DNA from 3 places in the Kribbella sp. NPDC051137 genome. Region 1 is predicted to be linked to each of the others. Evidence: riboswitches for the same ligand, from Rfam matches in the RefSeq annotation. Region 1 holds a riboswitch; each other region holds the start of a gene.
The links. Region 1 has a riboswitch for cobalamin ahead of AB0M51_RS37485 (CbtB-domain containing protein). Riboswitches for the same ligand answer to the same signal wherever they lie in the genome.

Region 1 (6,824 bases):
GTCCCGGAGGCGCCCTTGACCGAAGCTTTGCACCGGGCCGGCTGGCGTCCCGGAGCGGGATGCGATAATGATAACGGTTGTCATTTCACTCCGCTCGAAGGTTGGTCGTACCGTGAATCGCAGACTGCTCGTTCTGCCCGCTGTCGTTGCCGCTGTGACCCTCGGGGCCGGCGCCTGCTCGTCGGAGGACGAAGCCGCCGCCGGCTCAGCTCCTGGAAAGCTCGAGGTGGTCGCGTCGACCGACGTCTGGGGCGACCTGGCCGCCCGGGTCGGCGGCGACAAGGTCGAGGTGACCTCGATCATCACCAGCCCGGACGCCGACCCGCACGAGTTCGAGGCCGGCACCCGGAACCAGGCGGCCGTGGCCGGCGCGCAGGTGGTGATCGAGAACGGCGGCGGCTACGACGACTTCATGGACCGGATGCTGAAGACCGCGAAGAACTCGTCCGCGACCGTGCTGAACGCGGTCACGATCTCGGGCCGGACGGGCAACGAGCACGTCTGGTACGACTTCCCCTCGGTGGTGAAGGTCGTCGACCGGATCGAGCAGGCGTATGCGAAGGCCGCGCCCGCGGACGCGTCGACCTTCCAGCAGAATGCCGCCGCGCTGAAGCAGAAGCTCGACGGCCTGGTGCGACAGGAAGCGACGCTCAAGGCGAAGTACGCCGGGCAGCCGGTCGGCATCACCGAGCCGGTGCCGGTGTACCTGCTCGACGCGGTCGGCCTGCAGAACAAGACGCCGGCCGAGTTCAGCGAGGCGATCGAGGAGGGCAGCGACGTACCGGCGAAGGTCCTGGACGCGACGCTGCAGCTGTACAGCAAGCACGAGGTGAAGCTGCTCGCGTACAACGAGCAGACCAGCGGCCCGGAGACCCAGAAGCTGCTCGACGCCGCCAAGCAGAACAACATCCCGGTGGTGCCGGTCACCGAGACGCTCCCGAACGGCAAGGACTACATCGGCTGGATGACCGCGAACCTCGATGCGGTCGGCGCCGCGCTCGGGCGATGAGCGACGTACTGACCCTCGAGCAGGCCGCGGTCGGCTTCGGGTCCCGCACACTCTGGGACGGTCTCGACCTGCAGGTGCACAGCGGTGAGCTGATCGCCGTACTGGGTGCCAACGGATCCGGGAAGTCCACCCTGCTCAAGGTGATCCTCGGACAGCTCAGGCTCCGGTCCGGCTCCGCGACCTTCCTCGGTACGCCGGTCCGTCGCGGTGACCGGCGGATCGGGTACGTCCCGCAGCAACGGCTCGCGGAGGACGGCGTACCGCTGCGGGGCCGGGACCTGGTCGCGCTCGGCGTGGACGGGCACCGGTGGGGTGTGCCGCTACCGTCGCGGCGACGCCGGCAGCGGGTGAACCAGCTGCTGTCGTCGGTCGGGGCGGAGGCGTACGCATCCACCCCGGTGTCGTCGTTGTCAGGCGGCGAGCAGCAACGGCTGCGGATCGCGCAGGCGCTGGCGGCCGAGCCGCGGCTGCTGCTGTGCGACGAGCCGTTGCTGTCGCTGGACCTGCCGCACCAACGGCTGGTCAGCGATCTCGTCGACGACGCCCGCCGGCGGCTGGACCTCGGCGTCCTGTTCGTCACCCACGACATCAACCCGATCCTGGACAAGGTCGACCGGCTGCTCTACATCGCGAACCAGCGGTTCCGGATCGGTACGCCGGACGAGGTGCTGACCACGGAAGTACTGAGCGACCTGTACGACGCACAGGTCGAGGTCATCCGCCACAACGGGCGGATCCTGGTCGCGGGCATCCCCGAGCAGCACCACGAACCGGCCGGTGCGCGATGAGCGCGATCTTCGACTTCTCCGGGTACGCCGAACTGCTGCCGCTGCTGAGGAACTCGATCATCGCGTGCGTCGTGCTCGGCGTCGTCGGCGGGCTGATCGGGGTGTTCGTGATGATGCGCGACATGGCGTTCGCGGTGCACGGCGTCAGCGAGCTGTCGTTCGCCGGAGCCGCGGCAGGGCTGTTGTTCGGCGTCAGCGTCGTCACCGGGGCGCTGGTCGGGTCGCTCGTCGCGGCGCTGCTGATCGGCGTACTGGGTGCGCGGGCGCGGGACCGGAACTCGGTGACCGCCGTACTGATGCCGTTCGGTCTCGGGCTCGGGATCCTGTGCCTCGGGCTCTACCACGGGCGGGCGGCGAACAAGTTCGGCCTGCTGACCGGGCAGATCGTGGCGATCGACGACCCGCAGGTGAAGTCGCTGATCGTCATCTCGGTCCTGGTCGCGGCCGGGTTGGTGCTGGTGTGGAGACCGTTGCTCTTCGCAAGCACCGACGCCGACGTCGCCGCCGCGCGCGGCGTCCCGGTCGGTGTGCTGTCGATCGTCTTCATGATCCTGCTCGGCCTCGCGGTCGCGGTCTCGGTGCAGATCGTCGGAGCTCTGCTCGTCCTCTCGCTGCTGGTCACCCCGGCCGCAGCGGCCCTCCGGGTCTCGTCGTCGCCGATCGTCGTACCGCTGCTGAGTATCGCCTTCGCCGTCACTGCTTCGGTCGGCGGAATCCTCCTGTCCGCGGGCAGTTCGGTGCCGATCAGCCCGTACATCACGACGATCTCGTTCCTCGTCTACCTCGTATGCCGCCTGCTGTCCTCCTTTAAGCTGACGCGGTGAACGATCTGTCTACGTTGCTCGGGAGTGGCCGTCCTACGGAGTTGTTGCTGTACGGGATGACGCCGCCCCGGCGTTCGATCGCCCCGGACGCGCTCGAACGCTTCACCGCGGTGACACGGACCCGGCTCGAGCAGCTCGACATCGACGCGCTGATCCTTTACGACATCGACGACGAGGCGGAGCGGATCCCGGAGGAGCGGCCGTTCCCGTTCAGCCCGACGATGGATCCGGCGGACTTCCTCGCCGACCACCTGTCCTGGTGGGACCGGCCGACGATCGTGTACCGCTCGGTCGGCAAGTACACCGAGGCCGAGCTGGACTCCTGGGTACGGCGTACCCCGGGCCGGCTCGGCACCGTGATGGTCGGCGCCCCGACGAGTTCCGCCGACGTACGGACGACGCTACCGGCCGCGTACGACCTGTGGCAGCGCTCCGGGTCGGCGCTGCCGCTCGGCGGCGTGACGATCCCCGAACGGCATTCGTCCCGCCTGGACGAGCACCACCGGCTGCTCCGGAAGCAGCGCAGCGGTTGCTCGTTCTTCGTGACGCAGATCATCTACGACGTCGGCGCCGCGATGGACCTGGCGTCGGACTACCTGTACCTGTGCCGCGCCGAGAACGTCGAGCCGGTGCCGATCGTGTTCACGCTGTCGATCTGCGGCTCGGTGAAGACGCTGGAGTTCCTGGCCTGGCTCGGCGTTCGCGTACCGCGGTGGCTCCGCAACGAACTGGTTCACTCCGTCGACCCGGTCGCGGACTCGTACGCGCACTGCGTCGCGATCGCCCGCACGCTGTCGACGTACTGCCGCGAGCGGGGCCTCCCGTTCGGTTTCAACGTGGAAAGTGTGTCCACCCGGCGGATCGAGAACGACGCCAGTGTCGAGCTCGTCAAGGAGCTTCGTACGTTCGTCGGTTGACGTTCAGGGGCGGGATCCGTACGCTCCCAGACAGTGACGGCGCAAGGAAGCCGATGGGAATTCGGCACGGTCGCGCCACTGTGAGCCGGACTGGTCCGGCAAGTCAGATACTTCGCCGTCGCGATGCTCCACCGATAGCGGGACGCACGATCCCCTGAAGGAGGCTTCACGTGAGTGATCTGTCTGCGCCGACGACCGCGGTCGTTCTGCCGGTGTCGAAGGCTGCGCTGTGGCTGGTCGGTACGGCGGTCCTGGCATTCCTGGCGTACTACTTCATCGGCGTCGACCAGGGTGCGTACTCGATCTTCGGCAAGGACCTGCACGTCCACGAGTTCGTGCACGACGCGCGGCACTTCCTCGGCTTTCCCTGCCACTGAGATGGAGCGCCAACTGATCCTCCGCGGCCTGCTGGCCGGCGGAGCCGGTGGCCTGGTCGCGTTCGGGTTCGCGCGGATCTTCGCGGAGCCGCAGATCCAGGCCGCGATCGACTACGAGAACGGCCGTGAAGCTACGCACTCCGAGCCGGACCTGTTCAGCCGGACGGTGCAGGCAAACGTCGGTATGGGCGTCGGCATGGTCTTGTTCGGGATCGCGATGGGCGCGCTGTTCGCGGTCGCGTACGCGATCTGCCTTGGCCGCGTCGGCCGCCTTCGTCCGCGGACACTGGCGATGCTGGTCGCGGTCGGCGGTTTCCTCGGCTTCTACTTCGTACCGTTCCTGAAGTACCCGGCGAACCCGCCCGCGATCGGCCACGAGGAGACCATCCAGGCCCGCGCCAACCTGTACCTGGTGATGGTCGTGTGCTCACTGCTGTTCCTGCTCGGAGCCGTTGCCCTGGGCAAACGTCTGGCGCCACACTTCGGCAACTGGAACGCGACTCTGCTCGCGCTCGCGGCGTACGTCGTGGTGATCGGTATCGTGATGGCCTTGCTGCCTTCGCTTGGGCATCTCGCAGCCAACGTGCAGGAGTACGGCCGGCATGCGACCGAGACTCCGCTCCCGCTGACCGACTCGCACGGGACGATCGTCTCTCCCGGCTTCGACGCCGACCGGCTGTACGCGTTCCGGCTGTACTCCGTCGGTGCGCAGGTACTGCTCTGGGGCGTGATCGGCCTGGTGTTCGGCCCGCTCGCCGACCGCTTGCTCCGCAGCCCCGCCCAGGTCGCGGTGTGACGCTCTTCGCCGCTCTAGGCCCCTTCTTCAGCGTCGAACAGCATGCGGCGCCGACGCCGAAGCCGCCCTGGCGCCGGCTGTCGGAGCTCGTCGACGATCCTGCGATCCTGGCAGACCGCATCGCCCACACCCGCGCCTACCTCGGCACGGCAAGCGGCCAGCCCGCCGAGGCCATCGAAGTACGCGTGGCCGCCTCGGTGACCCACCTCGGCCTGGTCGCCCGCATCATCTCCCCAGCCCTCGCCGCCGTAGTACTCGAGGACCGCGTCCCGGACCTCGCCCTCGACCACCTCCACTGGCAGCCCGTCCTCGGCGGCGCGTTCCCACTGTCCCTACCTCCGATCCCGCCGGCCGGGGGAGACCTGCACCGCGAACTCTTCGACGGACCGCTTCCCGCGATCGCCCAAGCCTTTGAATTGTCGGACCACATCTTGACCGGCAACGTCGCCTCAGCCGTCAACGGCGCAGCCACCGCCCTCTCGAACGCCGACCCCACCCTCGCCACCCGCGCCCACACTGTCACCACCGACCTTCTGGCCCTCCCGCCCCTCCGCGACGCCCACACCCCCAACCCCTTCCGCCGCCGCAGCTGCTGCCTCATCTACCGCGCAGCCCCCAACCACAAAGGCCCCCTCTGCGGGGATTGCGTTCTCAACGAATCCCGTTGAAAACAAGGCGATCTCAGCTCTGAACCTGTCTGTGCCGCCAGCTGGGGTTCTTCGCATGGACATTCTCGGCGGACCCAAGAACCCGGCGCCCGCGACACCGCCGGGGAACACCGGAAGAGCTAACAGATGCTGTAGCCGCGCGAGGCGAAGGCGTCGCCACGACACGACCTATCCTCGACGAATGATTTCCACAGCCCACCGGGGGAGAAGTGGTCGAATCTGTGGATAACTAATCTCCTTAAAAATAAGGGCATTCTGCTTTGGAACTGTCGGAGGCACCAGCTAGAGTTTTGTCATGGATACTCTCGGTGGACGCTCAGTGGTTGCTCTAGGCAACCACGAGGTTCTGCCCGCCCTCGACGAGGTCGACGCCGAGATCAACCGCCTCGAGGGTATCCGCGTCCAGTTGACCGCCCGCGCCGAGACCGACGGCCTGGCCCAAGAAGTCGGCGCCCGCGACATCGTCGAACTCTTGACCCTGCGCCATCGCCGAGACCGCGCGGAAGTCTGGCGCGACGTCCACCTCGCCCGAGCCCTCCCGAAGTACAAGGCCGTCGACGCAGCCCTCACCGACAACCCATTGATGCGAACCGGTCACGCCGCGGCGATCGTCACCGAACTCGAACGCGTCCGGCCCCGCGTCCCGGTCGAGAACCTGGACGTCGCGGAGGAGCAGCTGGTCGGCCTCGCCGGCACCCACACGCCCAAGGAACTGCGCGCCGCCGCCAAGGAACTGTGCAACCGGATCGACTTCGACGGCCCTGAACCCGAAGAACAGAAGGCGTACGCGCGGGAGTCGCTGACCTTGAGCACCGCCGAGAACGGGGTCAAGTTCAGCGGCTTCCTGGCCAACGAGAACGCCGAGCTCCTGTGCGCGATCGTCCACACCGGCGCCCGCCCCCACAAGACGGTCGACGGTGACCACGATCCCCGCCCCCGGGACAAGCGCCAGGCCGACGCCCTCACCACCGCCTTGACCGTCGCGGCGAACGCGTGGGACACCGACACCGCGGGGCACGGCGCGAAGGCCAACATCACCGTGACGATCGACCTGGACGATCTGCGCTCGGCGACTGCGAACGCGACTGGCCAGATCGTGTACGGCGACGACCTGTCCGCGGCGACCATCCGTCGTATGGCGTGCGACGCGAACGTGATCCCGCTGGTCCTGGGCTCGAACTCCGAACCTTTGGATGTCGGGCGCCGCGAACGCCTGGTCACGCGCCACATCCGCCACGCGCTGATCGCCCGCGACCGCGGCTGCGTGGTCTGTACGGCACCCCCGGTGATGTGCGACGCCCACCACCTGACCTCCTGGCTAGATGGCGGAGCTACATCTGTAGAGAACCTGCTGTTGCTGTGCCGTCGTCATCACGTAGATCTGCACAACGGGCGCTGGCACATCACCATCACCAACGGCAAGGTTCACGTAGCCCGCCCAGCCT
Region 2 (6,824 bases), on a different contig from region 1:
CCACCAACGCCACGAACCCCACCGGCCCGGCCGCCGCCGTCGCAAACGCCGCCAGCCCTACGCCGAGCGCGATCAACGCCCCGCGCGCCAACTCCACCCGCCCGCCGAGCGCTCGCGCCACGTCGTCGCCGAGCTCCAGCAGCCGCAACTGCCGCGTCAGCAGCACGGCCGCCGGCGTCCCGACCACCAGCGTCGCACCGATCAGTACGACGTGCGTCCAGGACCGCCCCGCGAGACTTCCGGCGAGCCACATCGACGCGCTCTTCGCGGTGTAGATGTCCGCGAGCGTCAGCAGGTACGCCGTCAACGCCCCGACGATCGCCGTCACCCCGACGCCGACCAGCACCAGCCGATTCCCCGACACCCCGTTCCGGTACGCCAGCAGGTAGACGCTGGTTGCCGCCAGCAACGATCCGAGCAGCGCGCCGAGCGGGATCCAGCCGCTGCCGATCACGGTGATGATCAGTACGGCGGCCAGCGCGGCGCCGGCGTTGACACCGATCAGATCCGGGCTGACCAGCGGATTCCGGGCGAGCCGCTGGAAGATCGCGCCGGACATCGCGAACGCCGCCCCGACGCCGATCCCGGTCAGGACCCGGGGCAGCCGATTGCCGACGACCACGTCGTACGTGATCAAGGTGCCGTGCCCGGACAAGGTCCGCAGTACCTCGGCGATCGACAGCGTGTAGTCGCCGCGGGTCAGGGCGTACGCGCCGACGACGACGGTCAGCACGGACGCCGGCACACCGACCCTCACGATGCGGCCGTTCGCCGGACGAGCGCGATGAACAGCGGCGCGCCGATCAGCGCGGTGACGATCCCGACCTGCAACTCGGCCGGGCGTGCGACGATCCGCCCGAGGATGTCGGCGAGCAGCAGTACGACGGGCGCGAGCAGCATCGAGGACGGCAGGATCCGGCGCTGGTCCGGGCCGACCACCAACCGCGCGACGTGCGGTACGGCGAGCCCGAGGAAGCCGATCGGGCCCGCGATCGCGGTCGCCGTACCGGCCAGCACCACCACCGCGAGACCGGCCAGTACGCGGACCAGAAGCACCCGGGTGCCGAGCGCCCGCGCCAAGTCGTCGCCCAGCGCGAGCGGATTCAGCGAGCGCCCGAGCGCCAGCGCAAGGACGATGCCGACAGCAACGAACGGTACGGCCTGGGCGACGACGCCTTCGTCAGCCAGGGACAACGAACCGACCACCCAGAAGCGGTACTCGTTCAGCGTCGAGAGATCCATCAGCGTCGCCGCCGACGTGATCGAGCCGAGCAGCGCCGAGACCGCGGCACCGGCCAGCGCGAGCTTCACCGGCGTCATCCCGCCGACCGTGCCGACCAGGTAGACGGCCACCGTGGCCACCAGCGCGCCGACCATCGCGAACCAGACGTAACCGGTCAGGCTGTGGATGCCGAAGAGCCCGATCGCTGCGACCACCGCGACCGCGGCACCTGCGTTCACGCCGAGGATCCCCGGATCGGCCAACGGGTTCCGGGTGACGCCCTGCATCACCGCACCGGACAGCCCCAACGCGGCGCCGACCAGCACGCCCGCGACGGTCCGCGGCATCCGGAGGTACCGGACCACCCGATCGCTGTCGCTGCCGCTGAAGTCCGCCAGCGCCCGGTAGACCTCCCCGGGCCCGATCCAGCGGTCACCGACGCACAAGGACAGCACGACGACGACCGCCAGCACCGCGACCAGACCGGTCGCGCGCTTCACTTGACCAGATCGGGGTGCAAGAGGTGGCCGAGGTTCTCCGTGGTGTACGCGCCGCGCACCCCGGCCGAGTGGTTCGCGAACAGCCACGGGATCACGTGCTTCGACCGCACCGCCTTCAGATTCGCGAACGCCGGATTGGCGAGCATCTTCCGAACGTCCGGCTCCGAGTCCGCGGCCGTCAGCGAGGCGTCGCAGCATCCGCTGATCAGCACGTAGTCGGGGTCGCGCTTGATGAACTCCTCGACACTGATCTTCACGTTCCGCTTCGAGGTCAGGTCCGCGAACGCGTTCACGCCGCCCGCCTGGCGGATCAGCACCGTACCGAAGTCCGGGCCGCCGGACACGGTCATCCCGCCGCCCTCGAGCCCCGGGCGGACGATCGCCACCGTCGGACGCGGCGCATCCTTGACGGCGGCCGAGACCGCGGCGATCCGCTTCTTCTGGTCGGCGATCACCTGCTCCGCGCGGTCCGAGACGCCGAACAGCCGGCCGAGATCGCGCAGGTCGGCGTACACGTTGTCCATCGAGACCGTCGCCGGGTCGATCGCCTCGTCGCCCTTGCCGTCCGCGGTCGGGCACAGCGGGCTGAAGATCCAGGTCCGCACCCCGAGGTCGGCGAGGCTCTTCCGGCTGCCGAAGCTCGCGTCGCTCCCGCCCGCGCTGAACACGTCGTTGAACCCGGACAGCACGAAGTCCGGGTTCAGGCTGAGCAGTTCCTCGCGGCTCGGCAGGTTCTTGAAGTACTTCGCCTTCGACTGCGCGGCGGCGTACTCCGGGAGTACCTGGGAGTCGAGGTACGCCGTACCGACCAGGCGGTCCGAGATACCCAGCGCGTGGGCCAGCTCGATCGCCGGCTGGTACGCCGCGAACACCCGCTTCGGCGGGCCGTCGACGGAGACGTCGATCCCGCAGTTCTTCACCGTGGTGGCGGCCCCACGGCTCTCCGCGGCGGACGGCGCGCAGCCGGCCAGCAGGCTCAACGACAGGGCAACAGCAAGCACACGTACGACGGCCATGAGCGGACCGCTCCTCCAGCACCTCGTGGACGGGTCAGCGCCGTGGCCGGTCTCCTGGCTGACGGGTACCGCGTCCACCGGCCTGACCTTCCCAGCCGCTCACACGGCCAGTGGTCCCCTCACGGGTACGACAGGTGCACATCCCGATCACAGTGGCGAGGGCCGCGCCGGTACTTCACCGGCTTCCCGAACACCACGGCGCGGTCACCATAGCACCCGGCTCAGTGGGTGTAGAGCGACGAGAGCGCAAGCGCGAACTGGGTCATCAGGTCGGGGTTCAGCGCGCGGGCCGGCAGCGGGACCAGGTCGACGAGCTTGTCGTCGCCGACCCGGATCGTGGTCCGGCCGGTCGCGGTGTCGATGTACCCCTCGTCGCCGAGCGGGATCGACTGCGAGGTCGGGGCGTTGCGGAGCGGCGCCATCAACGCCTTGGCATCCGTCTCCCGGCGGACCGTCGAGTACAGCACGCTCGTCGCGGTGATCCAGCCGCACACCGGATCGCCGACGAGGGTCTCCCCGTCGCGCCTTGCCGTCGCCGGCACGCCCATCACCTGCTCGGCCGCGTCCGAACCTCGATCGCACTCCGGCCGGGTGATCTCCAGCGCCGGCGCGGGCAGCTCCGGCGCCAGCCGCGCGACCTCCTGGCCGAGTACGACGTACTTCGCGAGCGTGGCCTGCGGCCCGGAGATCTTGTACAGCCTGCCGTCGAGCAGGAACACCACGAACTGACTCGTCCCGTACCCGCCCGCGCCGACGTTCGCGGTCACGGCGGGCTCGCGCCGGTGCGCGGTGTACGCCTTCCGGGCCGCCGCCAGCGTCGCCGCGGTTGCCTGCAGCACCGAGACCCCGATCCGCAGCACCGGCCCGTTCGACGCCGTACTCAGGCTCAGTTGGCAGACGTCGTACGACGGGATGTCGAGCTCGGCCGGCGGGTTCTGTCGCTCGATCTTCACCACCGGCACGGCCAGCGTGGTCCGGACCAACGTCTCGTCGATCTGCGTGCACGCGGTCTCGGCAGGTGTCGCCGACGCGGTCGGCGACGGCGTGTCCGAGGGCGTCGCGGACGGGGTGTCGAACCCGCTCACCGACACCAGCGGCGCCACACTCGGCGCGGTCTCCTGCCCGTGACCACCACACCCCGCAAGCAGGACGACGGCCAGCCCGGCGGCGATCAAGGTACGCATGATGCCACTGAGCCTAACCGGCCGCGCGGAGCTCTCTTTCGCGGACGGCGTGTTCGTCGGTGCGGGCGTCGTACCGCCAGAACTCGCGCAGCCAGGCCGAGGTCGCGATCACGCCCGCGACGCACAGCACGCCGCCGCTGACGATCGCGGTCCGGACCGTGGTGAGATCCGCGACCAGGCCGGACCGGGCCTGACCGCCGAGCGGACCGAGCGAGTACCCGAGCATCTCGATCCCGGCCAGCCGCCCGCGCATCTCGTCCGGGATGGTCTGGTTCCAGATCACCGACCGGAACAGCACCGACACCATGTCGCAGGCGCCGGCCAGCGCGAAGAACCCGATCGCGAACCAGATGTTCGGCGCCAGCCCCGCGATCCCGACCGCGGCACCCCAGCCCATCGTCGCGAGGACGACCGCCCTCCCCTGGTGATGGACGTGTTTCGCCCAGCCGCTGGTGAGCGACGCGCACATCGCCCCGATCGCCTCCGCGCTGTAGAGCAGCCCGAGCAGCTTGGGCTCCTTCAATACATCGGTCGCGAACGCCGGGAACAGCACGATCGGCATCGCGAGGAACATCCCGACCATGTCCACCAGGTACGTCGCCAGCAGGTCCTTGCGGCGGAACGCGTACACGATGCCGCCGCCGATCGCCCGCAGGCTCGGCGCCGTGGCGTGCTCCCGCGACCGGTAGGAGCCCAGCCGGGCGTAGAGCAGAGTCGCGAACACGATCCCGGCCAGCTCGACCGAGAACGCCCAGGTCACGCCCACAGACCCGACCAGTACGCCGCCCAGCGCCGGACCGGCGAGCTGCCCGATCTGCGAGGTCAGCGAGCTCAGGGCGACCGCGGCCGGGATCTCCTCGTGCTTCACCACCCGCGGCAGCAGCGCTTCCCGCGACGGCCGCTGCAGCGACGACGCGACCGCGTTCAGTGCGCCGCAGACGTAGATGAGCCAGACCTGCGGATGCGCGAGCAGCGTGTTCGTCACCATCAGTGCGGAGATCACGACCTGCGCGATGCCGGTGCCGACGAGCAGTTTCCGGCGTTGCACGTGGTCCGCGAGGGCACCGCCGTACAGGCCGAACACGACCAGCGGTGCGATCGTCACCAGACCCATCGCGCCGACCGCGAAGTTCGACCCGGTGAGTTGGTACAGCTGGTACGGGAGTGCGACGTACCCGACCATGCCGCCGAGGAAGAAGACCGAGCCGGCGACCAGCAGGATGCGGAAGTCGCGGGAACCACGCCACGGGGTCAGATCGACACGCAACCGGGCCAGCCGCGAGCGAAGACTTGCTGCCACCGCAACATGGTGACAGGTCCGACCGCTACGGACGAACCTGATTTTCCGCCAGCCTTTCCACCAGCATCGAAAGGAACCGGAAGCGACCCCGGGTCCGTCCTAGCGTGACAACCGATTGGTTGCCCACGGCGTCAATCTCGGCGGCCGGGAACGGACCCGGCCATCCTCGGGAATCGGAGAAAAACCGCATGATCTCGATCAAGTCGGCCGGCACCCGGCTGCTCGCCAGCCTCGCCGTAGCTGCGGCGGCCGGTGCCACCCTGCTTGTTCCGTCGGCCGCGCACGCCGCCCCCGCGGCGCAGACGGCTGCCACCGCTGTCACCGCCACACCGTCGGGCGGCCTGCTGCGTCCGGGGCAGTACCTGAAGCCCGGCCAGTACCTCCGCTCGCTCAACAAGGTCTACACGCTCGTCATGCAGACCGACGGCAACGCGGTCCTGATCAAGGGCCGGACCCCGATCTGGGCCACGATGACCAACCGCAAGGCGTCCACGCTGATGATGCGGTCCGACGGCAACCTGGTCGTCATCTCCGGCCGCACCGTGGTCTGGGCCAGCGGTACGGCCGGCAGCACCGGCGCGATCCTGAACGTCCAGAACGACTCGAACCTGGTGATCTACAACGTCCGGCGCAAGCCGGTCTGGGACCGCTACATGGTGATGGTCACCCTGAACCCGGGCCGCGTTCTGAGCTGGCCGGTCGCGCTGTACTCGCAGAACCGGGTATACCGGGCGCAGATGCAGGCCGACGGCAACCTGGTGATCGTGAAGTACGGCAAGACGCCGATCTGGAGCACCAAGACGATCAGCAAGGGTGCTTTCGCCACGATGCAGACCGACGGCAACTTCGTCGTCTACAGCGCCGCCAAGAAGCCGCTGTGGGCCACCAAGACCACCCGTCGGGGTTCCGTGCTGCAGATGCGCAACGACGGCAAACTCGCGGTCATCTACGGCCGGACCACGGTCTGGGTCAGCTGAGAATCTCCTCAGGTCTGAGCCGCGGTGTCCTTCGGGGCGCCGCGGCTCAGCTGTTTGTCAGCGGGAGCAGTGCGCTGAGGTCCGTCCGTTCGCCGCTGGCGCGGAGTTTTCCGGACATCCGGGCGTCCGCCCAGCTCGTCCGGCCGAGCGCGACCTCGATCCACAGCTCCGGCGGCATCTCGATCACCGCGCCCGGCGTACCCCGGGTGTGCCGCGGGCCTTCGATGCACTGGACAGCGCCGTACGGCGGGATCCGTACCTCGACCGCGTGCCCCGGCGCCTTCGCGACCAGGCGGTTCAGCAACGCCTTGGTGAGCAGCTTCAGGTCGGCGCGTTCCGCCGTACCGTCGTCGTAACGCTGCAAGGCCTGCTGGAAAGCGGTGTCTGACGTCTCCACGACGTGCCAGCGTACGCGGCGGTTTGCGGAGACGCCCCTTTCGTCGGGGATAATCAGCCCGGAGAGAGGGAAGCGAGGTCGGGATGCTCACGCCCAGGCACCAGGCGCTGCTGATGACACTGGCGGGAATGACCGTCGGTGTCGTCGCGTTCGGCACCGTCGTCGTCGTCAACGGCGGCAACCCGTTCGCAGCGCACGACGAGCCGGTGGGCATCATCAGCCCGACCC
Region 3 (6,824 bases), on a different contig from region 1:
TGTGAAGGTACGCAGTTCGGCGTGCAGGTGATCCGCCAACTGCCGCAGGGCGGGTTCGGATTCGCGGCCGGTGAGGGTGACAAGCAGGCGGACCTCGCCGGGGAGGTCCTGCACGGCCGCTGCGACGGCGGCGGCGAGTTCGGCGTACGGCGTACCGGATCGGAGGCCCACTCCGACGACGAGGCTCATCCGGCGTACTCGCGGGCGGCCGCGACGAAGCGGGCCGGGACGTCCGGGGTGGCGGTCCAGTGCAGGTGCAGGTACGACGCGTGCACGTGTGGGAGCGTGACGCCTTCGGTGCCCGTCGGGAGGTGCCAGGCGGGACGGACGTCCTGGTCGAGCGTGATCGCGGTCCGGTGGAACTCGTGGCCGCGGACCCGGCGGCCCTCGTCGAAGAACGCCGTCGTGGCGGCGGCGACCGCCGTACGGTAGCCGAGGGTGAGGCGCGGCGTCATGGTGGCGGTTGCCGGGAGTACGCCGGTCATCTCGTGGCCGTCGAGCTCGCGACAGAGGTAGAGGAGGCCGGCGCACTCGGCGATCACGGGGAGGCCGTCCGATACTGCGGTCGCCACCTGTTCACGGAGGCCGGCATTCGCGGACAGGGCTTCGGCGTGCAGTTCGGGGAAGCCGCCGCCGAGGTACAGGCCGGCGGTTGCTTCGGGCAACTTGTCCATCAGCGGGTCGAAGGTCACCACCTCGGCGCCTGCCGCGGTCAGGAGCTCGGTCGTCTCGGTGTAGTGGAAGGAGAACACCGGACCACCCGCAACAGCGATCACCGGCCGCCGCCCGAGAACTGCCGCGGGGCTGTTCGGGATCCACGGGGTGGTTTGCCGGGGTGGGGCGGCTTGGGCTGTGGCCGCTACTGCTTCGAGGTCCACGCCTTGGTGGACGAGTTCTGCTGCGGCGGCTACCGCGTCCTCTGCCTGGGTCCGCTGTTCGCCGGCGGGCACCAGGCCCAGGTGGCGGCTGGGGACGGTCAGGCGGGTGTCCCGACGGAGGACACCCAGGACGGGTACGCCGGTGGGTGCCACCCCCGCGCGTACTTCGGCCTCGTGGCGGTCGGAGCCGACCTTGTTGAGAATCACGCCGACGATCCGTACTTCGGTGTCATAGGCAACGAAACCCTGTACGACAGCCCCGACGCTGCGGCCGGCCGCGGACGCGTCCACCACCAGGATCACCGGTGCCGCGAGGAGTTTCGCGACGTGCGCGGTGGACGAGAAACCTTCCGTGCCGAGCGCACCGTCGTACAGCCCCATCACCCCCTCGACGACGGCCAGGTCCGCGCCGGCGGAGCCGTGGGCGAAGAGCGGCGCGATGCGTTCCTCCCCGGACAGCATCGGGTCGAGGTTGCGTCCCGGCCGGCCGGTGGCGATCGCGTGGAACCCGGGATCGATGTAGTCCGGCCCGACCTTGAAACCGGCCACCGTGTGCCCGGCCCGCCGCAGTGCCGCCATCAACCCGACCGCGACCGTCGTCTTCCCCGCGCCCGACGACGGCGCGGCGACCACCACCCGCGGGATCACCACTCGATGCCCTTCTGGCCCTTCTGGCCGGTGTCCATCGGGTGTTTCAGCTTGGTCATCTCGGTGGCCAGGTCCGCGGCCGCGAGCAGCTTCGGATGCGCGTCGCGGCCGGTGATCACGACGTACTGACGGCCCGGCCGCCCGGTCAGCGTCTCGACGACCTCGTCGACGTCGATCCAGCCCCACTTCATCGGGTACGTGAACTCGTCCAGCACATACAGGTCGTGCGTCTCCGCGGCCAGCCGGCGCTGGATCTCGCGCCAGCCCTCGAGTGCGTCGGCGGCGTGGTCCTCCTCGGTGCCGGCCTTGCGCGACCAGCTCCAGCCCTCGCCCATCTTGTGCCACTCGACCGGCCCGCCCTGCCCGGTCGCCTCGTGCACCGAGCCGAGCGCCTTGAACGCGGTCTCCTCGCCGACCTTCCACTTGGCGCTCTTCACGAACTGGAAGACCCCGATGTTCCAGCCCTGGTTCCAGGCCCGCAACGCCATCCCGAACGCGGCCGTCGACTTACCCTTCATCGCGCCGGTGTGCACCATCAGCAGCGGCCGGTTGCGGCGCTGGCGGGTGGTGAGACCGTCCTCCGGTACGGCGACCGGTTGTCCCTTCGGCATCTCAGGCCGCCTTCCGTTCGGTGACCGTGCGGATGAGGTTGCCGGCGGCAACGTCTCCGAGGTCGAGGTACTCCGCACCGAGATCGGCCGCGAGCTCCGCGGCGAGGCCGAGCCGGACGCCGCGACGCGGTTCGCAGTCGACCACGACGGTGGCGATCCCGCGCTGCGCGAGCTGACCGGCCGCCTGCCGGGCGCGGGCGAACGCGTTGTCGCCGTACGTCGCGCGGCCGTCGGTGACCAGCACGAGGAGCGGGCGTCGGCGGGGGTCCCGGACGGCGGCGATCCGCAGTACGTCGGCGGCTCGCAGGAGGCCTTCGGCGAGCGGGGTACGGCCGCCGGTGGGGAGCGATTCGAGGCGCCGTACGGCGGTCTCGACGCTGCCCGTCGGCGGGAGCGCGACCGTCGCCTCCGGGCCGGCGAACGTGACGAGGCCGACCGTGTCGCGGCGCTGGTACGCGTCCAGCAGGAGCGAGACGATCGCGGTCTTCACCTCGACCATGCGCTTCTTGGTCCCCATCGAGCCGGATGCGTCGACGCAGAACAGCACGAGGTTGCCTTCACGTCCTTCGCGGACCGCGAGCCGCACGTCGTCCGCGCGCACCACCAGCCCAGGTCCGCTGCGGCCCCGAACCTTCTGGTACGGCGCCGCGCTCCGCACCGTCCCCAGCACATGCGGCCGCCCGGACTCCCGCCCGACCCGGGCCCGCTCCCCCACGACCCGCCCCACCTCGGTCAACGCCCGCGACCGCCGCCCGGCCACCCCGGCCCCAGCAGCAGAAACACTCAACAACCGGGCCTTGTACGGCGCCGTACTCGCAACCACGTCCTCGCGCTGCCCGCCCGCGTTGACGCCCGGCTCGGCCGCTTCGCGGTGCGCGCTCTCGTGCACGCTCGGCTCGGCGGCGCCGTTCGTGGGGTCCGAGTCGCCGTCGGCGGGCTCTGCTCCTCCGCCGGGTCCGCCCGGTCCTCCGGCTCCACCGGGGCCGCCCGAACCGTCGGGGTCCGGGTCCTCGTCGGGTGGGGTGCTGTTGTTGATGGCTTCTTCCAGCTGCTGCTGGTCCAGACCGGGTTCGTCGAACGGGTTCCGACGCCGCCGGTGCGGCAGCGCGAGCTTGGCGGCGGCGCGGACGTCCTCGACCTCGACGACCGTACGACCCGACCAGGCGGCATGCGCCACCGCCGTACGAGCGGTCACCAGGTCGGCGCGCATCCCGTCCACGTCGAACGAGGCGCAGATCTCCGCGATCTGCCGCAGTGCCGCGTCGGTCAGGATCACCTCGGGCAGCAGGTCGCGCGCCTTCACGATGCGTTCCGCCAGCTCCCGCTGCGGGCCGTCGTACCGGGCCACGAACCCGTCCGGGTCCGCCTCGTACCCGAGCCGCGCCCGCATCACCTCGACCCGTACGGCGGGATCCCGGCTGGCGACCACGTCCACGGTCAGCCCGAACCGGTCGAGCAGCTGCGGCCGCAGCTCGCCCTCCTCCGGGTTCATCGTGCCGACCAGCACGAACCGCGCCGGATGCGTGACCGACACCCCGTCCCGTTCCACCGTCGCCCGGCCCATCGCGGCGGCGTCCAGCAGTACGTCGACCAAGTGGTCGTGCAGCAGGTTGACCTCGTCGACGTACAGCAGCCCGCGGTGCGCGGCCGCGAGGAGCCCCGGCTCGTACGCCGTGACGCCCTCGGCGAGCGCCTTCTCCAGGTGCAGCGACCCGAGCACCCGGTCCTCGGTGGCCCCGACCGGCAACTCCACCAACCGAGCGGGACGCACAGCCCGCCCACCGGCCACGTGCCCGGCGCTCACGTCCTGAGCAGTGCCGGACTCCCCCGCGTGCGGACCGTCGGGGCACGTCGGGTCCGGCCGCTCCGGGTCGCAGGAGAAGCGGCAGCCCGGTACGACGTCCAGCGGCGGCAGGATCTCGGTCAGCGCCCGGACGGCGGTCGACTTCGCCGTACCCTTCTCGCCGCGGATCAGGACCCCGCCGATCGCCGGCGAGATCGCGGCCAGGACCAGCGCGAGCTGGAGCTCGTCCATCCCGACGACCGCGGTGAAGGGGAAAGAGTTCGGCACTGCAGCCCGCATCAGCGGTCGCCCTTTCGTCGAGCGGGTGTCCACGCCCGCTACGGCTGGTACGCCGGGACCGCACGTGCGGGTCCGGCGGACGACCGCGGATGTCCTGGCTTCCAGGCTCTGTCAGAACCGCACAGACCTGGTCACAGTGGCGGGACCGCCCCGGACTCGCACCGGTGTTCCTCCACAACCGTCGCCCCGATCATGCCACGGAGCTGCCGGGTAGCTGTCACGGGCGTTGTGTGACCTCCAGGACAAAGGCCCGCACCACCGCGGCGTACCGGACTGCTTCTTCGAAGTGCGGGAAATGACCGGAGCGCTCGAACGTGACGGTCCGCCCGCGCGGGACCGTCTCGCGATAGGTCCGGACGGACACCGGGTCGGTGGCCAGGTCGTCCACGCCCTCGATCAGCAGACTCGGCTGCGGCATCAACGCCAGCCGCTCGAGCTTCGAGGTGTAGAGCTCGTCGAGCGTGACCAGGTGGCTGTTCCCGCGCGCCCACTCCTCGTCGCTGAACCCGCCCTGCTCCCCGAGCGCGAAGAACTCGGCCCGCCGCGACGGATCGTGGAACGACAGGTCCTGGAACCGCTCGCCCAGCCCGAAGGCCAGCTCGACACTGCCGTCGGCCGGCGTCAGCCGCCGCGGTAGGGCGGCCAGCTCGCGGCACCGGTCCGCCGCCTCGGTGTCACCGAGCTCGTCGTACAACCGGGCGAAGATCGGCAGGCGATGACGGTCGTTCGCGTCGAAGTCCCAGCACGGGCAGTCGAAGATCACCGCGTTCACCGCGTCCGGATGCCGGATCGCGTACTCGACCGCGTAGTTGCCGCCGGCCGAGTGGCCGAGGATCGTCCACCGCTCGATGCCCAGGTCCGCCCGCAACTCCTCGAAGTCCGCGATCAGCAGGTCGAGGCTCACGGTCTCACCGGGAGGCAGCGGAGTCCGCAGCACGCCGCGCTGGTCCGGCGCGATCAGCCGCAGGTCGTGAGCGAGCAGGTCTGCCTGGCAGCGCTGGTAGTGATACCCGCCGCCGTGGCCGTGGATGAACAGCAAGGGCGGCGCGTCCGGGGCGCCGTACTCCGCGGTGCTGAGCTTCATCGGTGGCTCAGCGGGTGAGTCGTTTGGCGAGGGCAGTGGCGGCGTCGTCGTCGGCGACCTCGCGGATGCCGACGATCGGTGTCACTGTGACGAATCCCTCGGCCAGCAACGCCTCGTCGGTGCCGGGGATCGGGTTCGGGCGCGGCGGTTCGAGCGCGATCATCGGCTCGCCGCCCGGGCCGGTGGTGCCGATCAGGCGGGAGCGCTTCAGCGGGGCCAGCGACGCGTGCCGGACACCGGCCAACTGGTCCAGCGGGCGGTCCGGCACGTTGATCGTCAGGACCGTGCCGGCCGGCTCGGACTCGACCCAGCCGAGTGCCTCGGCCGCGACGGCCGCCGCGGTCGGCCAGTGCCGCGGGTCCTCGGAGTCGATGCTGACGGCAACCGCCGACGTACCGTAGCCGGACGCGGTGAGCGCCGCCGCGACGGTGCCGGAGTGGAAGATCGAGTCGCCGATGTTGAGCCCGCGGTTGATCCCGGACAGCACCAGATCGGGCACCGGCCCGAACGCACCGAGGACCGCCAGCGTCACCGCGCCCGCGGGCGTCCCCTCGATCCCGACGTACGTGACGCCGTTCTCCTCGTCCGACACGGTCCGGATCGGCCGGCCCACCATCCCGGCGCGGGCCGATCCGACACCGCTCTCGTCGAGCAGCGGCGCGACCACGAGTACGTCGTACCCGAGCTCGGCGATCGCCGGTGCGAGCGCCCGGATCCCGGGTGCGAGGTAACCGTCGTCGTTCGTGATCAAGACCCGTGGCATACGTTTACCCAATCAGGCGCGGTCCTCGATGTCACCCTCCGTCTCAAGGACTGCACTCCGCAGCGTCTCCAGTGCCTCGTCGGACGGCTCCGCCCAGAGTCCGCGCTGCGCCGCCTCCAGCAGCCGTTCCGCGATGCCGTGCCGGGCCCACGGGTTCGACTTCCGGAAGAACTCCGCCATCTCCGGGTCCGCGACGTACTCGGTGGTCAGCGACTCGTACATCCAGTCGTCCACCACCCCCGCGGTCGCGTCGTACCCGAACAGGTAGTCCACGGTCGCCGCCATCTCGAACGCGCCCTTGTACCCGTGCCGCCGCATCGCCGCCATCCACCGCGGGTTCACCACCCGCGCGCGGAACACCCGCTTCGCCTCCTCCTCGAGCGTCCGCGTCTTCACCTGCGCGGGGACCGCCGAGTCGCCGACGTACGCCTTCGGGTTCGCGCCGGTCAGGTGCCGGACCATCGCGATCATGCCGCCGTGGTACTGGAAGTAGTCGTCGGAGTCCATGATGTCGTGCTCGCGGGTGTCGGCGTTCTTGGCCGCGACCTGGATCCGGGCGTACGCGCGTTCCATCGAGCCGCGGGCCTCCGCGCCGTCGAGGTCCTTGCCGTACGCGTACCCGCCCCAGACGGCGTACACCTCGGCGAGCTCCGCGTCGGTGCGCCAGTTCCGGGCGTCGACCAGCGGCAGCAGGCCGGCGCCGTACGAGCCGGGCTTGGAGCCGAACACCCGGGCCGTCGCCTGCCGTACGTCGTTG

Region 2: linked by a shared signal. The riboswitch ahead of AB0M51_RS28440 (ABC transporter substrate-binding protein) and the one ahead of AB0M51_RS37485 (CbtB-domain containing protein) in region 1 are both predicted to bind cobalamin.
Region 3: linked by a shared signal. The riboswitch ahead of AB0M51_RS05725 (putative cobaltochelatase) and the one ahead of AB0M51_RS37485 (CbtB-domain containing protein) in region 1 are both predicted to bind cobalamin.

Annotation. Positions count from the first base shown of each region.
Region 1 covers NZ_JBFBBI010000007.1:445,271-452,094, forward strand. The annotation lists gene AB0M51_RS37465 (zinc ABC transporter substrate-binding protein) at 113-1,009, shown strand; gene AB0M51_RS37470 (ATP-binding cassette domain-containing protein) at 1,006-1,797, shown strand; gene AB0M51_RS37475 (metal ABC transporter permease) at 1,794-2,621, shown strand; gene AB0M51_RS37480 (5,10-methylenetetrahydrofolate reductase) at 2,618-3,538, shown strand; adenosylcobalamin (AdoCbl) riboswitch at 3,572-3,660, shown strand; gene AB0M51_RS37485 (CbtB-domain containing protein) at 3,709-3,915, shown strand; gene AB0M51_RS37490 (CbtA family protein) at 3,917-4,711, shown strand; gene AB0M51_RS37495 ((2Fe-2S)-binding protein) at 4,708-5,379, shown strand; gene AB0M51_RS37500 (DUF222 domain-containing protein) at 5,675-6,824, shown strand, end outside.
Region 2 covers NZ_JBFBBI010000005.1:506,883-513,706, forward strand. The annotation lists gene AB0M51_RS28430 (iron chelate uptake ABC transporter family permease subunit) at 1-757, opposite strand, end outside; gene AB0M51_RS28435 (iron ABC transporter permease) at 754-1,722, opposite strand; gene AB0M51_RS28440 (ABC transporter substrate-binding protein) at 1,719-2,738, opposite strand; cobalamin riboswitch at 2,765-2,951, opposite strand; gene AB0M51_RS28445 (hypothetical protein) at 2,960-3,922, opposite strand; gene AB0M51_RS28450 (MFS transporter) at 3,936-5,222, opposite strand; gene AB0M51_RS28455 (hypothetical protein) at 5,411-6,199, shown strand; gene AB0M51_RS28460 (sterol carrier family protein) at 6,246-6,596, opposite strand; gene AB0M51_RS28465 (hypothetical protein) at 6,680-6,824, shown strand, end outside.
Region 3 covers NZ_JBFBBI010000001.1:1,214,174-1,220,997, reverse strand. The annotation lists gene bluB (5,6-dimethylbenzimidazole synthase) at 1-189, opposite strand, end outside; gene AB0M51_RS05735 (cobyrinate a,c-diamide synthase) at 186-1,529, opposite strand; gene cobO (cob(I)yrinic acid a,c-diamide adenosyltransferase) at 1,523-2,137, opposite strand; gene AB0M51_RS05725 (putative cobaltochelatase) at 2,139-4,220, opposite strand; cobalamin riboswitch at 4,287-4,443, opposite strand; gene AB0M51_RS05720 (alpha/beta hydrolase) at 4,438-5,304, opposite strand; gene surE (5'/3'-nucleotidase SurE) at 5,312-6,067, opposite strand; gene cobN (cobaltochelatase subunit CobN) at 6,080-6,824, opposite strand, start outside.